DNA from 2 places in the Williamsia sp. Y721 genome. Region 2 is predicted to be linked to the other one. Evidence: predicted binding sites of a transcription regulator. Region 2 holds the regulator's gene; the other holds the start of a gene.

Region 1 (11,811 bases), on a different contig from region 2:
CGCATCACGGCGAGCGCCTGTGCGGCGAATGCCTCGTTCAGTTCGATGAGGTCGATGTCGGAAAGCGTGAGTCCCGCTTTCGCGAGCGCCTTCTCGGTTGCCGGGACCGGCCCGATGCCCATCACCTTCGGTTCCACGCCGGCCACACCCCACGACACCAGCTTGACCAAGGGGGTCAGACCCAATTCGGCAGCCTTTTCGGCGGTGGTCACGATGCTCAGTGACGCGGCGTCGTTCTGACCGCTGGCATTGCCCGCCGTGACAGTGGCATCGGGATCCTGCTTGCCCATGAGGGGGCGCAGCTTGGACAGCGACTCGACGGTGGTGTCGGCGCGCGGATGCTCGTCGGTGTCGATCAGCTGCTCACCGGATCGGGACGGAACCGACACCGGCACGATCTCTTCGGCCAGGATGCCGGCCTGCTGTGCGGCGACGGCTCGGGTGTGCGAAGCGACCGCGAGTTCGTCCTGTTCGAGTCGGCTGATGCCGTATTCGCGGCGCAGGTTCTCGGCGGTCTCGATCATGCCGCCTGGCACCGGGTAGAAGCGACCACCCGCGGTCGAACGGGCCCGAACCAGGCTGTCGTGCATCGAAATACCGGACCGTGCGCCGCCCCAACGCATGTCCACGGAGTAGAACGAGGCGTTGCTCATCGATTCGGTGCCGCCGGCCACGACGAGTTCGTTGTCACCATTTCCGACCTGGAACGCCGCCTGGATGACAGCCTGCAGGCCCGATCCGCAACGACGGTCGATGTGCATGCCGGGAACCGTGACCGGCAGGCCCGCGTCCAAGGCCACCACCCGGCCGATCGCCGGCGCCTCACTGTTGCCGTTGCAGTGACCGAGGATGACGTCGTTGATCTCGCCCGGTGCGATTCCGGTCCGCTCCAGCAGACCCTTCATCGCGGCAACACCGAGATCGACTGCCGTGAGCGACTTGAACATTCCGCCGTAGCGGCCGATCGGGGTGCGAATCGGCTCGCAGACAACAACCTCGCGCATGTGCTTTCCCTTCCCCTTTTCAGACCCATAATGCAAGGTGGACCCATGACCTTCTGCACTGTGCCTACCGCCCGATGAGCCCGGAGAGCAAACCCCAGGCGTTACCGTTGGCGGGTTTACGAATCATAGAGGTATCCAGCTTCGTCGCAGCACCCCTTGCCGGAATGACCTTGGGATCGCTTGGTGCCGAAGTGATCCGCGTCGACCCGATCGGCGGTGCCGCGGACTACCGGCGCTGGCCGGTGACCGAGGACGGCGAGTCGATCTACTGGGCGAACCTGAATCAGGGAAAACGGTCGCTGGCCGCGAACTTTCGTGATCCCGAGGCGACCGCGCTGATCCGGGAACTCATTCTCGAAGCGGGAATTGTGGTCACCAACGCGGCGGGGCGGGACTGGCTCGACTACGACGAGTTGGCGCGGGCCCGGCCCGATCTGATCCACGTACAGGTGCTCGGTCGCGCGGACGGGCGCGGCGCAGTCGACTACACGGTCAACGCGGCGATGGGCTTTCCGCTCGTCACCGGCCCGACTGCCCTGGGAGCACCGGTCAACCATGTACTGCCGGCATGGGATGTGGCCTGCGGGTTGTATGCGGCCCTCTCGGTGACGGCAGCGGTGCATCGGCGTGCGAGCACCGGAGAGGGGGCGCAGATCGTGTTGCCCCTCGAGGACGTCGCGTTGGCGACGATCGGTCACCTCGGCTACTTGGCCGAGGTGCAACTCGGTGGACCGGACCGGCCCCGGGTGGGCAATTCTGTGTACGGCACCTACGGAAGCGATTTCCGCACCGCTGACGGCGAAACGATCATGGTTGTCGCGGTGACGCCGCGACACTTCCGCGACCTCGCCGAGGTCACCGGAACCGCCGACGCCGTAGCCGCATTGGAAACGGCACTGGGCGTGGACTTTCGCGAAGACAGTGATCGATTCCGCCATCGCGACGTCTTGAGTGGTCTGTTCTCGATCTGGTTCCGGGATCGGACCATCGATCAGGTGGAGAAGGAGCTGAGCGCTACCGCCGTGCTCTACGAGCGCTACCTGACGTTCGCGCAGATCGCGGCCGATCCCCGCGTCACCGACAATCCGATGTTCCAGCAGGTCGATCAGCCGCGTATCGGCTCTTATCTCGCGCCGACGACGCCGATGTCGATCGACGGACGGTACCCGGCGGCCCGGCCTGCCCCTGCCAACGGGGATGACACCGCCTCCGTGCTCATCGAGTGTCTTGGTCTGAGCGAGAACACAATTGCAGACCTCGAGACCCGCGGGGCCATCCGCGTGTCGACACCCATCACCCAGAAGGAAACGTAGATGACGCGCCTGGCGCAGACGCACGACCTCACTGAGGTGCAGGCCGATATCCTGTCCACCGTCCGCGATTTCGTGGAGCGCGACATCATCCCGAATGCGCAGGCCCTCGAACAGTCCGACACCTATCCACAGGCGATCGTCGACACGATGCGCGAGATGGGCCTTTTCGGGCTCATGATCCCGGAAGAGTATGGCGGACTGGGTGAGTCGCTGCTGACCTATGCGCTGTGCGTCGAGGAGCTGGCGCGGGGTTGGATGAGCGTGTCCGGCGTGATCAATACCCACTTCATCGTGGCCTACATGATCCGACAGCACGGAACACCGGAGCAGAAGGCGCATTTCCTTCCTCGGATGGCGACCGGTGAAGTGCGCGGGGCTTTTTCGATGTCTGAACCCGAGCTCGGCTCAGATGTGGCCGCGATCCGTACCCGCGCCCAGCGATCCGGCGACGACTACGTCATCAACGGCCAGAAGATGTGGCTCACCAACGGTGGTAGCTCCACCCTGGTTGCGGCGCTCGTCCGCACCGACGAGGGTGCCGCGAAGTCACACGAGAATCTGACGACCTTCCTGATCGAGAAGCCCGCCGGATTCGGTGAGGTGTCACCGGGTCTCACGATTCCCGGCAAGATCGACAAGATGGGATACAAGGGGATCGACACCACGGAGCTGTTGTTCGACGACTACCGGATCTCCGCCGACATGGTCCTCGGCGAGAAGCCGGGCCGCGGCTTTTATCAGATGATGGACGGTGTCGAAGTTGGCCGGGTCAATGTGTCGGCCCGCGCCTGCGGGGTGGCGATCAGGGCTTTCGAGCTGGCCGCAAGGTATGCCCAGCAGCGCAGCACCTTCGGCAAACCCATCGCCCAGCACCAGGCGATCTCGTTCTCCCTGGCGGAAATGGCCACCAAAGTCGAAGCGGCCCATCTGATGATGGTCAACGCGGCCCGGCTGAAGGACTCCGGTGAACGTAACGACGTGGCCGCGGGGATGGCGAAATACCTGACGAGCGAGTACTGCTCCGAGGTGACGCAGGCCAGCTTCCGTATCCACGGCGGCTACGGATACTCGAAGGAGTACGAGATCGAACGCCTGATGCGGGAGGCGCCGTTCCTGCTGATCGGTGAAGGCACCAGTGAGATCCAGAAGACGATCATCAGCAAAGGTGTGATGCGCAGCTACGCGTTATAGGGGTCAGTGCGCGTCAGCGAGCTCTCGGTGGGCTGCCCTCCGGATCCGTCGTCGGCCCACAACCAACCGATACGTTTTCTCCAACAACGATGTTCGGGTCCGCTCGGGATCCATCAGCTCGTTCTCGGCGAAGGGGCTGTCCTCGCCGTCGACGATGTCGTGATCGAACTCGACCAGGGTCTTGCCGTCGCCGCGCATTGCGTCGATGGCGGCGCCGAGTCCGGAATGGTTGTCGATCGCAGCCTGGAGTTCGTCGACGTCGATGTCGAGGTGTTCGCTCAGCAGCCGATCCCGGACCCCGCGGATCGCGATGCGGTTCTCATTCGATTCGGGAAGGTCGGGATCGATCTCGACGGCGAGGTCACATTCGCTGTCGAAGCCCATCGACCGGTTGTTGAGATTGGACGACCCCACGCGCAGGAGACGGTCATCCATCACCAGGACCTTGGCGTGCACGTATATCGGCTCCCCGCCCGCGGTCACCGGATGGTATGCGCGAAAACGCTTTTCGGTGTCGGCCTGCCACAGGAACTGGAGGAGGCGCTGGCGGGCACCGTCCATCGCCTGCTGTTCGAGCCAGCTGTCGGCATGTCGGGGCAGGACGATCACGATCTCGGGCCCCCCGCTTTCGCGCAGGCGCTTCTCCAGGGCCTCGGCGATGGTCCGGGACGCGAGGTACTGACTCTCGATGTAGAGGTAGTCCCGAGCGGCGGCTATGGCTGCGAGATAGAGAGATTCGATCTCGCGCACCTCGTCCCGGCCCGGGATCTCCGGCAATGTCCGCGCCACGGCCACGTCGACCGATTCCATGGTCGGGATCAGTGTGTCGGGCCAATAGTTGTCCCCGACGTCGGTGACCTGTTCGAGGGTGCGCCCGGTTGCTGCCAACCATCGGGCCCGTGCCATCTCGCCGACCACCCGGGCCGCGTCCCCGTCAACAGCGGTGGTCGCGTCGTGCCAGGGCCCATACGTCTTGCCGTTGGGCTGGGTGCGCCGATCGTTCTGATCGAGGTGGTCGGAGGTGTCCCATCGGTCGACGGTCATGTCGATGCCGCCACAGAACGCGATCTGATCGTCGATCACCAGGATCTTTTGATGATGTGCCGCGCCAACCGGGTGCACCAGATCGTTCTCGAACTGCAGTGCGGGGTCGGTGAGCCAGTTCTGAATGAAAACCGGCGCCATCCCCCTGTTGATCGCACCCAACCCCAAACTCCACTTGAGGAGGTTGATATTGAGCCCGGGTCGGTTCTGCGGCAACCACTTCAGGAAATCGCCGAGAGCATTGGGACCGTCGAGGGTCTGCCCTTCGGGCTCGAACTGGATCCGGGTGTCAAAGTCCCATCCGATCAGAATGATTCGGCTGCGTGCCTGTAACATCGCGGCCTTTGCATGCCTGAAGTAGTCGGCCGCGTCGACGATCACCGCGAGTCGATCGGCCTCGGCGATCTTCCAGCAGGTCTCATCGGGCACAAGCACCGGCTTGTCACTGCTCACGGGGGACCCTCGGCTTCTTCGACGGATTAGCGTTCTAGAAAGTAGCACGTTGGGTTGTACGCGCTGATTAGTCGAACAAACATTCGACATGCGGCGGCATCGCAGGTAGACTCATGGCAAGATTTCGATCAGATGTGCTGGGGGGCATGATGACTGACGATCCATCTGATGACGTGACGGTTGATTCTTCTTCGGTTCCGGTGTTGGTGGCCATGTATCTCGAGTTGGAGTTGTTGCTCGCTGATATCAATGATTGTTCCTCGTCGGATATGTCTGACAGTGAGCTCAATGAGCTTGTGCGGGTGCATGAACGGATCTCCCGCAAGGTCGAGTTCACCGGTGTGCGGAATTTGCTGCGGGTGTCGGACCGCTCGTCGTTTACCAAGGCGGGGTATTCGTCGTTGTTCGGTTTCGTGCGGCAAGAGTTGCGGTTGACCAAAGGGCAAACCTCCTCCCGGATCCGTGGACTGGAGGCCGTCGGACGGTTTCATACGATACAGGGGCAGGAGTTGGCGCCGAAATGTCCTGCCGCTGAACAGGCCTGGTCGAGAGGTTTGATCGGGGCAGCGCATATGGATGTGATGTTGGATGTGCGCAAACACATCCCGTCTGCTTCCGATCCGGCGGTGTATGACGTGGTTGATCACTGGATGACCGAAGAAGCGGTCGGTCAGGACCCGACGCAGTTGGTTGCGTCGGGCCGGCAAGTCCTGGCGCGGGTCGATCCCGATGGCCGGTTGACCGACGACAGCGATCGAGCCCGCAAACGTTCAGTGGGAATCGGCGATCAGGGTGTGGACTTGATGGCGAAAATCTCGGGCACGCTAGATCCGGAAACCTTGGCGTTGTTCAAGACCGTGATGGACGTCTGGGCCGCGCCCGGGATGAACAATCCGGCCGACCCGAACTCGCCGACCGGCGCGAGCGATGATCCGAAACAAGATGCCGAGTTGATCAAGGCCGCGGCCGAGCGCGATACCCGTTCGACGAGCCAGCAACATCACGATGCGTTGAAAGCAATTCTGAAAACCATTCTGGCGTGCAACCTGCTCGGTAAGTCCCATCGGGGTTTGCCGGCTCAACTGATCATCACGATGACCAAAGAGCAGCTCGACGACTGCGCGGGTATCGCGAAAACGGCTTCAGGGGTGGATATTCCGGTCAAGGAAGCGTTGAACCTGTCGGCCCGCTCCGACAAATACCTCGCCGTCTTCGCCAACCACAGCGCCGAGGTGCTGTATTTCGCCCGGGCCAAACGCACCGCGCAGAAAGGCCAGCGTTTGGCGATGTTCGCCCGGGATCGCGGTTGCTCGCACCCGGGGTGCACCAATCCGGCGACCTGGGCGGAGATCCATCACCTGATTGCCTGGATCAACGGTGGTCTGACCGACATCGATCTGATGGGATCAGCCTGCCCGCCGCATCACAAGCTCGTCGGCGATGGCCCGGGCCAGTGGCAGACGGTGATGATCACCGAAGGGCCCGACAAGGGCAGGGTCGGGTGGATACCCCCGGCAAGTGTGGATCCGGAACGCAAACCGAGAGTCAACCGTGCCCAGCATGTCAACGAAACCTTCGCAGCGGCCTGGCAAAAAGTCCTCGGCGACCGCCAGGCGGTGTTGGCCGAAAAGTTGGCGGAACTGACCAGCGACGTATCTGACCTCCCACCTGATTCTGGCACCGACGATCCCGAGTCCGTCGAATAGCATTGCAGGTAAGTGTGTTCAGAGATCAGTGGTCGCGTATGGCCGCGGATCGAGCCTGCGTTCAGCGCTCGCTGTCGAGCATCGCCATATGGGCTTCGTCGTAGCGCCCGCCGGCAGCGGCGTCAGCAGGGACGGCGGCCTCGATGGTGTCGAGTTCCGCCTTGGTGAGGTTGAAGTCAAGGGCGGCAAGGGAATCGTGCAACCGTGTCACCTTCTGGGTGCCGATGATCGGGACGATGTCGTCACCCTGGGCGAGTACCCAGGCGATCGCGAGTTGTGCGACGCTGACACCGCGCCGGTCGGCGATCGTCGCGAGTGCATCGACGAGTTCGAGGTTCTTGGTCAGGTTGTCGCCCTGAAAACGTGGGGTGTGCGCTCGATAGTCGTTGGGGGCGAATGTGGTTCCGGCCCCGACCGAGTTGCTCAGCAGGCCGCGCGCCAACACGCCGTAGGCGGTGATTCCGATACCGAGTTCACGGGTGGTCGACAGTATTCCGGATTCGATACCGCGGGACATCAGCGAGTACTCGATCTGCAGGTCGACGATGGGATGCACTGCCGCAGCGCGGCGAATCGTGTCGATACCCACCTCGGACAGGCCGATGTGGCGGACATAACCGGCGTCGACCATCTCGGCGATGGCGCCGATGGTCTCCTCGATCGGGACGGCCGGGTCGAGGCGGGCCGGGCGGTAGATGTCGATGTGATCTACCCCGAGCCGGGTGAGCGAATACGTGAGGAAGTTCTTCATCGCAGCCGGTCGGGTATCGAACCCGACGAATTCGCCGTCGGGAGAACGGAGTCCGCCGAACTTCACACTGAGCTGCACGTCGTCGCGATCACGTTCGCGCAACGCCCGGCCGATCAGCATCTCGTTGTGACCGCTTCCGTAGAAGTCGCCGGTGTCGATGAGGTTCACACCTTCATCGATCGCGGCGTGAATGGTGGCGATGGACGACGCGTCGTCGCTGGGGCCGTACATACTGGACATGCCCATCGCACCGAGGCCGATGCGGGAGACCGATGGTCCTGTTTTGCCGAGGGTTACCTGTTGAATGTTCATGAGCTCAGCCTGGACGGTTTGTGCGGCCGGTGGCAGAGACCGGTTATCGGGGGATCGCCGGTCCCTGGCTCGCGAGGCCGCGAACGGGCAGAGTTGTCCTCGTGAGCACACGTATGGACCGCGACGAGCTGGCCGACTTCCTGCGTCGCCGCCGCGCGGCGCTCGTCCCCCGTGACGTGGGACTGCCCGAAGGCGTTCGCCGTCGCACACCGGGACTTCGTCGTGACGAGGTGGCCGTCCTGGCCGGCATGTCGACCGACTACTACACCCGGCTGGAGCAGGCCCGCGGCCCGCACCCGTCGACGCAGATCGTCGCGTCGATGGCGCGCGCTCTGCGACTCACCGACGACGAACGAGATCACCTCTACCTGCTGTGCGGACATGCGCCGCCGCCCCGCGTCGGTGGCGATTCCCATGTCGGTCCCGGTCTGTTGTACCTACTCGACAAGCTCGACGACATCCCGGCCTGCGTGATCTCAGAACTCGGCGAGACGCTGGCACAGAACCGGATGAACGTGCTGCTTGCCGGCGATCGATCGGCAGTGACCGGACTGGACCGCTTCTTCACCTGGCGTTGGTTCACCGATCCGCAGGCCCGCCGGCGTTTCCACCCGGAGGACTGGCAGATGATGGGTCGCAAGCACGTCAGTGACCTGCGCGCGATCGCCGCCAAACGGGGCGACGACGCGGTGGTGATGGAACTGGTGGGGGCACTGCAGGCCGGTAGTGAAGAGTTCGTCGAGCTGTGGTCGGAACATCGGGTGGAAATCCGGACCAGTGCCGTGAAAAGGTTCATCCACCCCGAGATCGGTGAGATCGCCGTGCAATGCGAAACGCTGGTCACCCAGAACGCGGACCAACATCTGCTTGTCTACTTCCCACAGCCGGGCACGCCTGCCCGTGAACGTCTCGAATTGTTGTCGGTGATCGGCACCCAGGCCATGACCGGAGGCCGTTGACGCCGGTTTGTCGCATTTCTTCAAGACGCGGCCGCTGATCGTGGAGAAGACTCGATGGCATGACCAACTCAACTGTTGACCTACTCCGGCCGGTCCTGGCCGATCTCGCGATCGTCGTCGCGAACACCGACGGCCACGACACCGCACCTACGCCGTGTACCGAACTCGATGTCGCACAGCTGCGCAACCACGTTGCGGGCTGGCTGACCACGTTCGCGGCCGGATTCGCCGATGCCGATGGCCGGGCACAAGCCGGCGGTGCCGAGGTTCCACAGGCTGCGGTGCCTGCCGCCGAGGTGATCGGTTCGGCGGCAGCACAACTCGACGCAGCCGTGCGAGCAGGCGCCGACCAGCGTCCGCTCTACCTCGGCGAGAGCCCGATGCCGGGGGACATGGCGATGTCGATGATCCTGTGGGAGTACGTGGTTCATGGCTGGGACCTCGCGGTGGCAACGGGACAGACATGGGACCCCGCACCCGAGGCCGCGGCCGCGTCGGCGGCCTTTGCGCCCAACATGCTGACCCCGGACTATCAGGGTCCCGGCAAGACTTTCGGCCCGCGGGTCCCGACGGCCGACGATGCTTCGGACCTCGATCGACTACTGGGACTCTCGGGCCGCGACCCCTCCTGGCAACCACCGCGCTGAGCGTGCGGACATCCGGGCCGCTGACCGGGCGGCGGTAGAGTCCTGGGGGTGAGTACCCCATTGACTGCACCTGTTGTTGCCGCCGGACTCGTCGGCGGATACGCCACCGCCCGATACAGCGGGCGTCGTGAACTCGGCGGCGTCGTGCTCGCCGCGGCAGGCGGCTGGTGCGCCACCCGGTGGTACCAGGAGAAAGGCCCGGTCGTGGCCGGATCGCTGCTGGCCGGCTACCTGGTCGCCTTTGGTGCGTCGCATCCGCTGGCCAAGAAGATCGGTGCCTGGCCGTCGGTGTTCGCCGTGACCGCAGCGGCCGCAGGCGCGGCCTACGCTGTCGCCGATCGCTGAGCAGACCCACCGACAACGTGATGAGCCGCTGATGTCGGGCATCACGATCGCCGTTGTTGTCATTGCAGTACTGGTGCTGGCGATTGCCGTTGTGGCGCTGCGGGTTCGGACCCGCCCGACCCTGACGACACCCGCCGAGCGGGCAGTACACGCGACCCTGCACACCGCGTCACTGGCAGCCCGGCCCTTGCGGCGCGGTTTGAATGCCGACTCGGCCGCGGAGGCCGCGCCGCATCTGCAGAGTCTGACCGCTGCCGACGCACTGGGCATTGCCGACGCCGACGGTGTGGTCCTGGCCTGGACCGGATCTCACGAGCGGCTGGCAACCGAGTTCGCAGACGCTGCAGTTCGAGCCGCGGCCGAAGGGCGCCGGATCCTCATCAAGGCCTCTGAACTCGACGAACCCGGTGTCCGGGCGCTGATCGTGCAGCCGATGCCTGCCGACGGCACCGGATCGGTGGGTGTGATCGGTGTGGTCACCAGAAACCAGCCGGGACCGGGCATGCTGTCGGCGATCACCGAAGTGGCCCACTACGCAGGTAACCAGATCGAGTTGGCCGACCTCGATGCCTCTCGTGCCCGTCTGGACCGGGCCGAGGTACGTGCGTTGCGGGCTCAGATCAGTCCGCATTTCATCTACAACGCGTTGGGCACCGTGGCGTCGTTTGTGCGGACCGACCCCGATCAGGCCCGCGAGCTCATCCTGGAGTTCGCCGACTTCACCCGGTACTCGTTCCGCGCTGCCGGGGAGTACACCCTGCTTGCCGACGAACTACGCAACATCGACCGTTATCTGACGCTGGAACGGGCCAGGTTCGGGGGGTCGCTGTCGGTCAAACTGCAGGTCTCTCCCGAGGTCCTCAACGTGGTATTGCCCTTCTTGGCGTTGCAGCCGCTGGTGGAAAACGCGGTACGGCACGGTATTTCGAGTAAGCCGGAAGGCGGGACGGTCACCATCGTCGCGGCCGACGAGGGTACCGATTGCGTGATCAGCGTCGAGGACGACGGCATCGGGATGGATCCGGAAATCTTGCGGTCCGGTGATCTCGACGCGATCGTCACCGGGACCGGCGGACCCAGCGCCACCGAGAACGCACACGTGGGTCTGGCCAACGTCGATGACCGGTTGCGCGCGGCGTTCGGTAACGACTACGGACTGGTGGTCGAAACCGCGCCCGGCGCCGGAACCAAGGTGAGCATGCGGGTACCGAAGTTCCGGCCGGGGATCTCGGTCTGAATTCGCGCCCAACCTCGGGGTTGACTTCGAGTGCGCTCTAACTCTTACGCTGCGTTCTATGAAGAACGACGAAGCGTCGACCGACGTTGATCCCCAAAGTCTGACGGTCGCCCAGATGGCGCTGGTGACCGGTGTATCGGCGCATACCCTTCGCTACTACGAACGTGCCGGGCTGATCGAATCCGTCGGCCGAAATCCTGGGAATCAGCGCCGGTATTCGGAGGCGGATGTGGAGTGGGTGAAATTCCTGCTCCGACTCCGTGAAACCGGGATGGCGATCTCACGGATGCGTGTGTACGCCGAGCTGCGTGCGCAAGGCGCCGGGACTGTCGCGACCCGGCTCGAGTTGCTCGAAGTCCACCAAGCGGGCCTGCGAGAACAGATTGCGACCCTGCGGCAGCACGAGAAGGCACTCGAATCAAAAATCGCGATCTACCGCAACGACCTGGCCGCCGCGTCCGGCGACCGAAACGACAACGATGCAGGAGACACCCATGAATGACACCACCACGCGCGAACAACGGTACGACCATGGACGATCGGTGCTCGACGCGATCGACGGACAAGCCGGTGTGAACGTGATCGATTCCCTGAAAGATGTTGCACCAGAACTCGCACACCAGGTCGTGGCATGGGGGTTCGGTGACATCTACTCGCGACCCGGTCTCGAACCGCGCGACCGCCAGCTCGTCACCCTCGGCATGCTCACCGCGCTCGGCGGATGCGAGCCGCAGCTCGACGTCCACATCAATGCATCACTCAACGTCGGTCTGTCGCCGCACCAGATCATCGAGGCGCTGCTGCATTCGGCTGTCTACTGCGGATTTCCGCGCGCGCTGAACGCCACCC
Region 2 (11,811 bases):
CCGCGCGGGCCCATTCACGCCACTGCTCGGCCTGCTCGCGGAGCTTGCGGGCGTCCTTGGCCTTGCCGTTCGCCTCTGCCTTGGCCGCCTGATCCTCGAGCTGGGCAACGCGGTCTGCGAACTGCTGGGCCCTGGCCTTCACAGCCGGATCGGTGCGCTCCCACTGAGCGGACTCGGCATCGCGGATACGCTTCTCCACGGCTTTGATCCGGGCTTCAAGGCTGTGCATCTGGTCGCGGGGGACCTTGCCGATCTCGTCCCACTGATCCCGGATCGAACGGAAGTCACGACGTGCGGCCTCGAGATCGCCATCGGGATCGATTGTTTTCTCGGCGCGGGTGAGGAGTTCGATCTTTGCTGCTGCGTTCTCCTCGAACTCTGCATCGCGTTCCGACGACGCCGCGTTGCGGGCGCCGAAGAACACGTCCTGGGCAGCTTTGAACCGGGCCCACAGTGCGTCGTCCTGATCGCGGGGTGCGCGGCCTGCGGCCTTCCACTGGGTGAGTAGGTCGCGGAACTTTGCTGCGGTGTCGGCCCACTCGGTGGAGGACGAGAGCCCCTCGGCCTCTGCGATCAACTCCTCTTTGCGGGACCGTGCGCCTGCTCGCTCGCGGTCCATCTCGGCGAAGTGGGCACCGCGTCGCCTGTTGAAGGTGTCGCGAGCCTTTGAGTAGCGCTTCCACAACAGGTCATCGGTCTTGCGATCGACGCCCTTGATGGTCTTCCACTCGTCGAGGATCTGGCGCATCCGGTCGCCTGCGACCTTCCACTGCGTGGATTCGGCGCCGATGGTCTCGGCCTCTTCGGCCAGTTCGTTTTTGCGGGCGACGGCCTTGGCCCGGGATTCGTCACGTTCGTGCTTGACCTTTTCGGCAGCGCCTTCGGCCCAATCGATGATGGCCTGCAGGCGAACCGCGACGGCGTCGACATCACCGATGACCGCTGCGGTCGGAAGTGATTCGAGCAGTGCCGCGGCGCCGATCTTGGTCTTACGCGGATCGCCGGTGCCTGCGTCGAGTCGCTCCTCGAGCAGTTCGACCTCGACGACCAGGTCGTCGAAGCGGCGTCCGAAGTGGGCCAGACCTTCGGCAGCGGTGCCGGCCTGCCAGGAGGCGATCTGGTGCTCTCCGGCGGAGTTCTTCAGCCACACCGCACCGTCTTCGTCGATCCGTCCGAACTCGGACGGGTCGGAAGCCTGCCTGCCGGGCTCGACGGGTGCGGGATGAGGGTGGGCCGGCGGATGATGGCCGGGCCGCGGACCGGGCCGGGGGCCTGGCTTGGGGCCCGGTTTCGGGCCCGGAGACGGGGTGGGGTTGTCGGTGGCTGCCGGCTGCGGCGTGTGGTCGGTCATGTCATTCCTTATCCCTGCCGCGCGACACGGCTGCCAGTCACATCTGATGCCGACGGTGATTCACCTCCACCGCCCACACCCATTGAAGCAGGTCACCGGCACGGGTGGGGACACTCGCCGACAAATGACCGGCGGATCCCGGGTTGCGATGGCTCGGCAGTGTGCCCTGCGGCCGGTCGACTAGCGTTGCGAAGGTGTTGATCGCTGCTGCCTTTGTGCCCTCCGCGCCCGCTCTGGTGCCCGAACTGTCCGGGTCGCAGGTGCCGGAGTTGGTGCCTGTTCGGGCCGCGACGCTGCAGGTATGTGCAGATCTGGCCGTTCGGTGCCGCGATTGGGTGATCGTCGGAGCAGGGGATCCGGCGAAGCCGATCGCGCCGAGAGGCAGCTTTGTCGGCTTCGGGGTGGACGTTCAAGTTGATCTGGATCCCGAGGCAACCGGCCCGGCAGACCCCGAGATGGATCTTTCGTTGTTGATCGGCGGATGGCTTCGCAATCAGGTCGATCCGGAGGTCCGGCTGACCACCGAATTGGTGTTCAGCTCGAGTGGTGCGTCGGCCTGCGCGCAGCAGGGGCAGGCGCTCGCCCGTCATCTGGCGACGCGACCGTACCCGGTGGGGCTGCTGGTGGTGGCCGATGGCGCCAATACGCTCGGCCCCAAGGCTCCCGGTGGCGCCGCCGATGGATCCGCCGAGTTCCAGGACACCATCGACAGTGCCCTCGGTTCGGGGGACCGTGCCGCACTTGCCGCCTTGGCGCAGCCGCAGTGCGAGCTCTTCGGAGCGGATGGTCGGGGCCCGTGGCAGGTCGCCGCCGCAGCGACGCAGGGTTTCGAGGTCACCCCCGAATTGCGTTATGCCGGAGCGCCGTTCGGGGTCGGCTACAGCGTTGCGCTGTGGGATCTGACACCGGGGGATCTGACGCCAGGGGGCCACGCATGGTGACTCCGATTGCCGTGATCGGACCCACGGCAAGCGGCAAATCTGATCTGGCCCTCGACGTCGCGGAAGCGCTTGGTGGCGACATCGTGAACATCGACGCGATGCAGCAGTACAAGGGGATGGACATCGGCACCGCAAAGGTGCCTGCAGGCGAGCGCCGCAGCATCGTTCACCATCAGATCGACGTCCTCGATGTCACCGAGACCGCGACCGTGGCGCGTTATCAGCAGGCGGCGCGGGCCGACGTCGAATCGCTCCTGGCGCAAGGTCGCACACCGGTCGTGGTCGGTGGGTCGATGATGTACATCCAGGCATTGCTCGACGACTGGAAATTCCCGGCCACCGATCCGGAGATCCGTGGGCGCTATGAGGCCGAACTGGAACGGGTGGGTTCGCTTGCGCTGCACGATCGGCTCCGTACGGTCGATCCCGAAGCCGCCCACAACATCCTCGACACCGATGGCAGGCGCATCGTGCGCGCGTTGGAGGTGGTGGAGCTGACCGGGCAGCCGTTTGCCGCGTCGGCGCCGACAATCGGTGAACCACGTTGGGGCACAACCATCATCGCGCTTGATCGAGACACCGAAGAGCTCGACGCCCGCATCGCGCTGCGGACCGAACAGATGTTTTCGCAGGGGTTTGTCGACGAGGTGCAGGCGTTGTTGTCGCAGGGCCTGCGTGAGGGTGTCACCGCGTCGCGGGCCATCGGATATTCACAGGTCATCGCCGCCCTGGACGGCGATCACGATCTCGCGCACGCGCAGGAACTGACGTTCATCGGGACCCGCCGGTACGTGCGCAGGCAGCGGTCATGGTTTCGTCGCGACCCGCGGGTGCACTGGCTCGATGCGGCGACCCCAGATCTGCTCGGTCAGGCGTTACGCGCCGCAGGTAGGTGAGAACCGGACAGACCCCGGGACGGGTAGTCTTGACGAAATGTTCGGGCGTGTTGATTTTGTGAAGGGGCACGGTACGGAGAACGACTTCGTGCTGTTGCCCGATGCCGGCGTGCAACTGGATCTGACACCCGATTTCGTGTCGGCACTCTGTGATCGCCACCGCGGTATCGGTGCTGATGGTGTGCTCCGTGTCGCCACCGCAGGCGCGCTTCTCGGCGCAGGTGTCCTCGAGGCGCTGCCAACCGGCGTCGCCGCGGATGACTGGTTCATGGATTACCGCAACGGTGACGGCTCGGTTGCGGAGATGTGTGGCAACGGGGTGCGGGTTTTTGCGCATTACCTCGCCGCACACGATCTGGTGACCGGGCGGACCTTCACGGTCGGCTCGCGCGCAGGTGGCCGCGAAGTGACCGTCCACCGTCTGTCTGAATCCACGGCCGACGTCAGTGTCCTGATGGGCCGGGCCCGTAGCGGCGTCGAAAGCAAGGCCACCATCGGAGACCAGACGTATTCGGGGTTGTCGGTCAATGTCGGCAACCCTCATCTGGCCTGTGTTGTCGAGGGCCTCACTCTCGAACGTCTGAGGAGCATCGATCTCACGGCGCCGATCACCTTTGACCACAATGACTTTCCGGAAGGTGTCAACATCGAACTGATGACACCGCTGGTCGAGTCGGACGACGATGCCATGGTCGGCGAGGTGTCGATGCGGGTGCACGAACGCGGCGTGGGGGAGACCCGTAGCTGTGGCACCGGCACCGTTGCGGCTGCGAACGCAGCTCTGCGGTCGGTCGGCCGGAGCACCGGTGCGGTGGTCGTCAACGTTCCCGGTGGCGCGGTGACCGTCACTGTCGGTGAGACCGACAACGAACTCCGTGGGCCCTCGGTCTTGGTCGGAGCCGGGATGCTCAACGCAGGGTGGCGCTAAATCCGTTATGCAGTGCGCATGTCCGAATGTAACCATGGTGACCTCATGACTGAACACGAACCTGAATCGAACGAAGGCGACTTGAACGAAGCCGATCCGAATACTTTCCGCTCTGACGATCCCGCTTCTGACGGCCCGGACTCGAACAGCCCAGACTCGGTTGGTCCGGACTCGAAGGTTCGTGAGCCCCGCGCCCCAGAGATCCACCTGCCGAACTTCCACAAGGGGCCCACGCTCGGCGACCTGCAACTCGACGATCGGGCCTCGTTGCGGCGCGTTGCGGGCCTGTCCACCGAACTCACCGATGTCACCGAGGTCGAATACCGGCAGCTTCGACTGGAGCGGGTCGTTCTGGTCGGTGTCTGGTTGCAGGGCAGCACCACCGCGCAGGCGGAATCGAGTCTTGCCGAGCTGAAGGCCTTGGCCGAGACCGCCGGCTCCGAGGTGCTCGAAGGTCTCATCCAACGTCGGGACAAGCCGGATCCGGCCACCTACATCGGATCGGGCAAAGCTCATGAACTTCGCGACATCGTCGAGGCCACCGGCGCCGACACCGTCATCTGTGACGGTGAACTGACACCCGCACAGCTCACCGCGTTGGAGAAGGTGGTGAAGGTCAAGGTCATCGACCGCACCGCCCTGATCCTCGACATCTTCGCCCAGCACGCCACGTCGCGCGAGGGCAAAGCCCAGGTCGCGCTGGCTCAGATGGAATACATGCTGCCGCGTCTTCGCGGCTGGGGTGAATCGATGTCCCGCCAGGCCGGTGGCCGGGCGGGCAGCAACGGTGGCGTGGGTCTGCGTGGCCCCGGTGAGACGAAGATCGAGACGGACCGTCGCCGCATCCGTGAGCGGATGGCGAAGTTGCGCCGCGAGATCCGTGAGATGAAGACGTCGCGAAACACCAAGCGCACCAAGCGGAAAGAGTCCGCTGTCGCATCGGTCACGATCGTCGGTTACACGAACGCGGGCAAGTCCAGTCTGATCAATGCGATGACCGGATCGGGTGTGCTGGTGCAAAATGCGCTGTTCGCCACCCTCGACCCGACAACCCGGAAGATGTCCCTCGACGACGGTCGGGAAATCGTGGTCACAGACACCGTCGGATTTGTCCGGCACCTGCCCACCCAGCTGGTCGAGGCGTTCCGTTCGACCTTGGAAGAGGTCGCGGACGCTGACCTGCTGTTGCACATCGTCGATGGGTCGGACCCGATTCCGACGGACCAGATCAGCGCGGTGCGCAAGGTCGTCGATCAGGTGATCCAGGACGAGAAGGCGACCGCACCACCGGAGCTTCTCGTGGTGAACAAGATCGACGTCGCCGATCCGACGGTGCTGACGCAGCTTCGGAGTCTGTTTCCCGACGCGGTCTTCATCTCGGCGGCCACGGGCGAAGGTATCCCGGAACTGCTCGAGCGGGTCCGGGAGTCGGTGTCGCGACATGACGTCCATGTCACCGTCCGGGTGCCGTACTCCCGGGGTGACCTGGTCTCGCGCATCCACGCCGAGGGAGATGTGACGCGCGAAGAGCACGGCGCCGATGGCACGGAGATCGTCGCCAGCGTGCCTTCTGCGCTTGCCAGCCAGCTGGCCGAGTTCGCCGCATCTGACTTGTTCTGAAAATCCAGGCCTCCAGGCCCTTGGGCTAAATGTAGAATCCAGTTACAGTTACTGGCACATCCGCGTTTTGACACCTCGTTATGGAGACCTTGATGGAACGTACGATTTTCGAGCCTGAACACCTCCTCTACCGCGATTCGTACCGAAGCTTCCTCGAACAGCATGTGGCGCCGCACCACGCCCGCTGGGAAGAGCAGAACATCGTCGATCGCGATGTGTGGATCGAAGCAGGTAAGAACGGCTTCCTGGCCGTGGACGCACCCGAAGAGTTCGGCGGCGGCGGAGTCGACGACTTCCGCTACCAGGCCATCGTCTCCGAGGAGTCCGCACGGGGCGGGTTCAGCGGCCTGGGATTCACCCTGCACAACGACGTCATCGCGCCGTACCTGCTGGAGCTGACCAACGATGAGCAGAAGGCGCGTTGGCTTCCGGGATTCACCTCCGGTGAGCTCATCACCGCCATCGCCATGACCGAGCCCGGAACCGGTTCGGATCTGCAGGGCATCAAGACCAACGCCAAGAAAGACGGCGACCACTGGGTGCTCAACGGATCGAAGACGTTCATCACCAACGGCATCAACGCCGACCTGGTGATCGTGGTCGCGCGCACCGACCCCGAGGCAGGCGCGAAGGGATTCAGCCTGCTGGTCGTCGAGCGTGGCATGAAGGGTTTCGAGCGCGGCCGCAACCTCGACAAGGTCGGCATGAAGGCGCAGGACACAGCCGAACTGAGCTTCGACAACGTCCGCGTGCCCGCCGAGAACCTGCTCGGTGAAGAAGGCCTCGGCTTCATTTACCTGATGCAGAACCTGCCCCGCGAACGCCTGTCGATCGCAGTGGTCGCCGCGGCGGCGATGGAGCAGGTGCTGGAGACCACCGTTCAGTACGCCAAGGACCGCAAGGCCTTCGGTCGCTCGATCGGAAACTTCCAGAACACCCGGTTCCTGCTGGCCGAACTGGCCACCTCGACCACGACGACGCGCGTCTTCGTCGATCACTGCATCGGTCTGCTGAACGAGAAGAAGCTGACCGTCCCGGACGCCGCAATGGCCAAGTATTACGCCACCGAGAACCAGGTGCACCTGGTCGACCGGTGTCTGCAGCTGCACGGCGGATACGGCTACATGCGTGAATACTCGGTCGCCAAGGCGTTCCTCGACTCTCGCGTGCAGACCATCTACGGCGGCACGACCGAGATCATGAAGGAAGTGATCGGACGCAGTCTCGGGGTCTGATCACTTCGTGATCCCCTGAACTCGAAAGGCGGGGTGTACCGGGATATCCCGGTACACCCCGCCTTTGATCGCTCTGAGAGTGATCTGCCTACGACTCGGAGCTCAGAGTCGGCGCATCACTGTGACGACCTTGCCCAGGATGACGGCATCGTTGCCCGGGATGGGATCGAACACCGGGTTGTGCGGCATCAGCCACACGGCGTCCTTGGTGCGCTTGAATGTCTTGATCGTGGCGTCGCCGTCGATCATCGCCGCAACGATGTCGCCGTTGTCGGCAACATTCTGCTGGCGTACGACCACCCAGTCACCGTCGCAGATCGCGGCGTCGATCATCGATTCACCGACGACCCTGAGCAGGAACAGTGAACCTTCACCGACCAGCTCTTTGGGGAGCGGGAAGACGTCTTCGACGGCTTCTTCGGCGAGGATCGGACCGCCGGCCGCGATCCGGCCGAGGACCGGGACGAACGTCGGTGTCGGCAGGGATTCGTCCGGTGTCTGAACCTGCCCGGCCGCTGTGGCCGGGTTCAGGTCGGTGTCCTGGATGTTCACCGCTCGAGGCCGGTTGTTCTCGCGCTGCAGGAAACCCTTGCGTTCGAGCGTGCGGAGCTGGTGGGCGACCGACGACGTCGAGGTCAGACCGACGGCGTCACCGATCTCCCGGATGCTCGGCGGGTAGCCGCGCTCGCGAACCGAGGTACGGATGACCTCGAGAACTGCTTTCTGACGGGGGGTCAGTGAGCCCTCGGCGAGTGGTTCGGTGGCGACAACAGTGGTCGCGGCCCCGTCCGCCGGTGTCGGGGGCTGGGTTGTATCGGCCATCAGGTCCTCCAGTTCATGCGGTATCGGGCGGGGTCCATGTCGACAAAGATAGTGCAAATGGTCACAAGTCTCAAACATTTGTTCGATCAGGCGTGGCGCTTTGTCGGAGGCCCGTGGTACAAATCGAACACTCTTTCAATCGAACGAGTGATCGAATAGAGATCGAAACCGATGATCGAGGACTGAACCCCATGACTGCAGCCACCACCATCATCCGGCCGGCCACAGCTCGGCCTGTTCACCACTCCGAGAGCGGTACCGCCCCGCGCACCACGCGCCCGGTACGGCCCGCGGACACATCACGCCCGGCCGGTCGCCGTCTGCCTGCGCAGCGCCGGGTCGCCGTCTCGTGTGCCGATTCGCGTAATTCCGAGCGGCGGATACCGACCGCTCGCGAGATGGTCTTCGCCCGCAGACGCGCCTGGGCGGCTGCGTCGGTCACCGGCGTCGGTCTGATGCTCGTGGTGGCGTTCATGACCTTCTTCGGCGGCGTCATGCAACAGTCCGCCGATCCGGCCCGCGTCGGAACCGAGGTCGTCCGGGTCCAATCGGGGGAGTCGTTGGGCGCCATCGCCTCCCGCATCGCACCCGAGATGCCGACCGAAGCCGTGGTTGCGAAGATCATGGAACTCAACGCCATGAACAACTCGGCACTGTCGGTGGGTCAGGCATTGGTCACCCCCGTCTACGCGAGGTAGACCGTGGAGGGGCCGCGATCGCGGACGGTATCCTCGGAGTCACAGTGTCTGGTCACTCCGCCCAGGCCGTCGACCGTCGAGGAATCGTGCATGCATTGCCCGTTTTGCAAGAACGAGGACACCCGCGTAATCGATTCGCGGGTGGCGGACGAGGGTCAGGCCATCCGTCGCCGCCGCGCCTGTTCGCAGTGTGCACGCCGTTTCACCACCGTGGAGACCGCGGTGCTCTCGGTGGTCAAGCGAACGGGCGTCACTGAACCGTTCAGTCGTGAGAAGGTCATGCGCGGCGTCCGCCGGGCCTGCCAGGGCCGTTCGGTCGACGACGACAAATTGCAGCATCTCGCGCAGCAGGTGGAAGAAGCAGTCCGGGCATCAGGCTCGGCGGAAGTGCCGGCCAATGAGGTCGGTCTGGCTATCCTCGGCCCGCTTCGCGATCTCGATGAGGTCGCATACCTGCGATTCGCCTCCGTCTACCGGTCATTCGACTCGGTGGATGATTTCCAGAAAGAAATCGACGACCTCCGGTCGAGCAAGCCTTAGCGCCACTACCGCAAGTCGCGGATCGCCTTGATGGCACGTTTTTCTGAGATCGGGTAAGCGGTTCGGAGCTGTTGAGCAAACAGCCCGACTCGCAATTCCTCGACAATCCAGCCCGCGGCCTCGCTGACCGCATCGCGCCGCTGCGGCGGGATCATCCGCAGATGGTCTGTCCATGCGGCCACCACGCGATCGATGGCTGCCATCGACGCGGCGTCCCGAGAAGCGGAGGCCGGCAGCTGTTCCAGCCGGGCCAGGGCAGCATCCAGATACCGCGGGATCTCGGGGAGGTGTTCGCCACCGGTGGCCGAGATGAACCCGTCGAAGACAAGATCCGCGAGTTGATCGCGCACGTCGTCGGCAGCGTCAGTCACCGTGCTGGCCGCGATGGCGGTACGCAGCGGAGCCACCCGGGTCAAGATCGCCGCGGCTTGGCGCAATTTGGTGGTGGCCCGACTCGTGACCTGCCCGGCGACATGGCCTTTCAGCGCGGCGTAGTCGGCAGCGGTCCAGACCTCCGGCTGCGGGGGAACCAGGTCGATCACCGCCGCCCGCACGCAATCGGTGAGCAATGCCTCACCGCTGGGGTAAGGGCTTTGGCTCAGTGCCAGCCGCTCCGCGGTCCCGAGTGCAGAAGTCGCGTTCTGACGTAGGCCCGGCACATCATTGATAAGCAGTCCGATCAGGGCGTTGTACATCGCGCTGCGCTGCTCGGACTCGGTCGACATCGGGGCAACGGTGAAGCCGCCTTTGCGGGGCACCAAAGCCGGGTAGCTCGTGATCTCCTGTCCGGCAACGGTGTTGCGGACCGAGCGCGCGATGGTTCCGAACGTCTTGTCTGTCCAGGTGGTTGCCACCGGCGTCGACTCGGTCGCGGCCTCCTTCTCTAGAGCCGCGCGAGCCTTGCCGCCGAGTCGTTCCTGGAGCTCTGTCAACGATTTGGAGTGGCCCAACTCCTGACCGTCCGGGGCCAGGGCCACGAAGGTCATCCGCAGGTGGTCGGGCAGCGCGGTCGGCCTCAGGTCGGCGGCTGCGATCCGCACGCCGGTGAGGCGGGTGAGTTCGGCGGCGACGGCGGACGTCAGGGGCTTGGCACGCGGTGTCACCGCATCAAGGATCTGTGAGGCCAGATCCGGTGCCGGACCGATCTCGCGCCGAAGGGTTTTCGGCAGTGTGCGGATCAATTCGGTGACGAGTTCGGTGCGCATTCCGGGGACCAGCCAGTCGAAGCCCGAAGGTCGGGCCCGCGTCAGCAGGGGCAGCGGAATCAGCACACTGACGCCGTCGTCCTCGGTGCCGGGCTCGAAGCGGTATCGCAGATCGTAGGTGGCATCAGCCTGACGCCAGGTATCCGGGAAACCGGCCGGATCGCCGGCAACGACGTCTGCGGGATCGAGATCGAGGAGGTTCGGGTCTTTCTTGCGTGCGGTTTTCCACCAGGTGTCGAAGTGCCTGCCCGAGACCACCTCTTGACCCACGTGGCGGTCGTAGTGCGCGAACAGGGTGTCGTCGTCGACCACGACATCGGTCCGCCGGACGCGGTGGACCGACTCCTCGGCATCGTCGAGCAACGCCCGGTTGCGATGGAAGAAAGGATGCTGGGTGCGCCAGTCTCCTTCGACGAGGGCACTGCGGATGAACAGCTCGCGGGCCGCCTCGGGATCGATGGATCCAAAGTTCACCCGGCGTTTGGTGACCAGGGGAACGCCGTAGAGCGTGACCCTTTCGTAGGCCATCGCCGCAGAGTGTTTGCTCGACCAATGTGGTTCGCTGTACTGGCGTTTGACCAGATCGCCGGCCAGTCGCTCGGCCCATTCGGGTTCGATGCGGGCGACGGTCCTGGCCCACAGGCGGGACGTCTCGACGATCTCGGCCGCCATCACGAACCGAGGCGGTTTGTTCGACAGATGTGAGCCGGGGAAGATCATGAACTTCGTCCCGCGCGCCCCGAGGAACTCTTTGGATTCCCCTTCGCGGACGCCGATCTGACTCAGCAGACCCGACAGGATCGATTGGTGGACAGCGACCGCTGCGGCGGAATCGGATTCGGGCGTCTCGAAGTCCGCAGGGACGGTCCAGCCCAGATCCCGGGCGATCCGGACGAGTTGCGAGTGCAGATCACGCCACTCGCGGATGCGTAGTCCGTGCAGGAACTCGCGGCGCATGCGTTTGCGGAACTGGCTCGAGGACAGCTCTTTTCGCGTGTCCTCGAGATACGTCCACAAATTGAGGAGGGTGAGGAATTCGGAACCGTCGGCGGCGAACCTGCGGTGCGACTCGTCTGCAGCCTGCCGGTGTTCGGCGGGCCGTTCCCGGACGTCGGGCAGCGACAGGGCGGCAGTGAGTACCAGCATCGGCCCCAGGACACCCTGCTTGTCGGCCTCGACCAGCATGCGGGCCAATCTCGGGTCCACCGGGATCCGCGCCAGCGATCGGCCGATCGGGGTCAGCCGGCGTACCGGGTTGTCGGGGGTGGCCGGGACGAGCGCGCCGAGTTCGTCGAGAAGTTGTTGTCCGTCGCGGATCGCCTTGGGATCGGGCGGCTGGACAAACGGGAATTTGCCCACATCGCCGAGGCCGAGCGAGGTCATGTTCAGGATCACCGCGGCCAGATTGGTCCGCAGGATCTCGGGCTCGGTGTATTCGGGTCTGCTGAGGAAGTCGTCTTCGCTGTAGAGCCGGATGCAGACACCGGCGGCCACACGACCACAACGACCGGCGCGCTGGCGGGCACTGGCCTGCGAGATCGGCTCGATCGGCAGGCGCTGAACCTTGGTGCGGGT

The links. Region 2 encodes LexA, which represses DNA repair genes until DNA is damaged. Its sites were predicted from a motif close to CGAACANNTGTTCG; they were not measured.
Region 1: a site for LexA is predicted at 5,078-5,091, ahead of AC56PL_RS12540 (HNH endonuclease signature motif containing protein). Genes of this name have one in related genera too.

What each region holds. Positions count from the first base shown of each region.
Region 1 is NZ_JCASNH010000002.1:804,848-816,658, forward strand. Features, by position in the region: gene AC56PL_RS12520 (acetyl-CoA C-acetyltransferase) at 1-1,004, opposite strand, end outside; gene AC56PL_RS12525 (CoA transferase) at 1,079-2,317, shown strand; gene AC56PL_RS12530 (acyl-CoA dehydrogenase family protein) at 2,318-3,508, shown strand; gene AC56PL_RS12535 (phospholipase D-like domain-containing protein) at 3,512-5,005, opposite strand; gene AC56PL_RS12540 (HNH endonuclease signature motif containing protein) at 5,152-6,711, shown strand; gene AC56PL_RS12545 (aldo/keto reductase) at 6,773-7,774, opposite strand; gene AC56PL_RS12550 (helix-turn-helix transcriptional regulator) at 7,888-8,733, shown strand; gene AC56PL_RS12555 (TIGR03086 family metal-binding protein) at 8,793-9,380, shown strand; gene AC56PL_RS12560 (hypothetical protein) at 9,429-9,725, shown strand; gene AC56PL_RS12565 (histidine kinase) at 9,757-10,962, shown strand; gene AC56PL_RS12570 (MerR family transcriptional regulator) at 11,021-11,464, shown strand; gene AC56PL_RS12575 (carboxymuconolactone decarboxylase family protein) at 11,457-11,811, shown strand, end outside.
Region 2 is NZ_JCASNH010000003.1:678,486-690,296, reverse strand. Features, by position in the region: gene AC56PL_RS17920 (DUF349 domain-containing protein) at 1-1,351, opposite strand, end outside; gene AC56PL_RS17915 (class III extradiol ring-cleavage dioxygenase family protein) at 1,546-2,292, shown strand; gene miaA (tRNA (adenosine(37)-N6)-dimethylallyltransferase MiaA) at 2,286-3,188, shown strand; gene dapF (diaminopimelate epimerase) at 3,226-4,116, shown strand; gene hflX (GTPase HflX) at 4,162-5,736, shown strand; gene AC56PL_RS17895 (acyl-CoA dehydrogenase family protein) at 5,829-6,971, shown strand; gene lexA (transcriptional repressor LexA) at 7,074-7,793, opposite strand; gene AC56PL_RS17885 (LysM peptidoglycan-binding domain-containing protein) at 7,985-8,491, shown strand; gene nrdR (transcriptional regulator NrdR) at 8,582-9,031, shown strand; gene hrpA (ATP-dependent RNA helicase HrpA) at 9,037-11,811, opposite strand, start outside.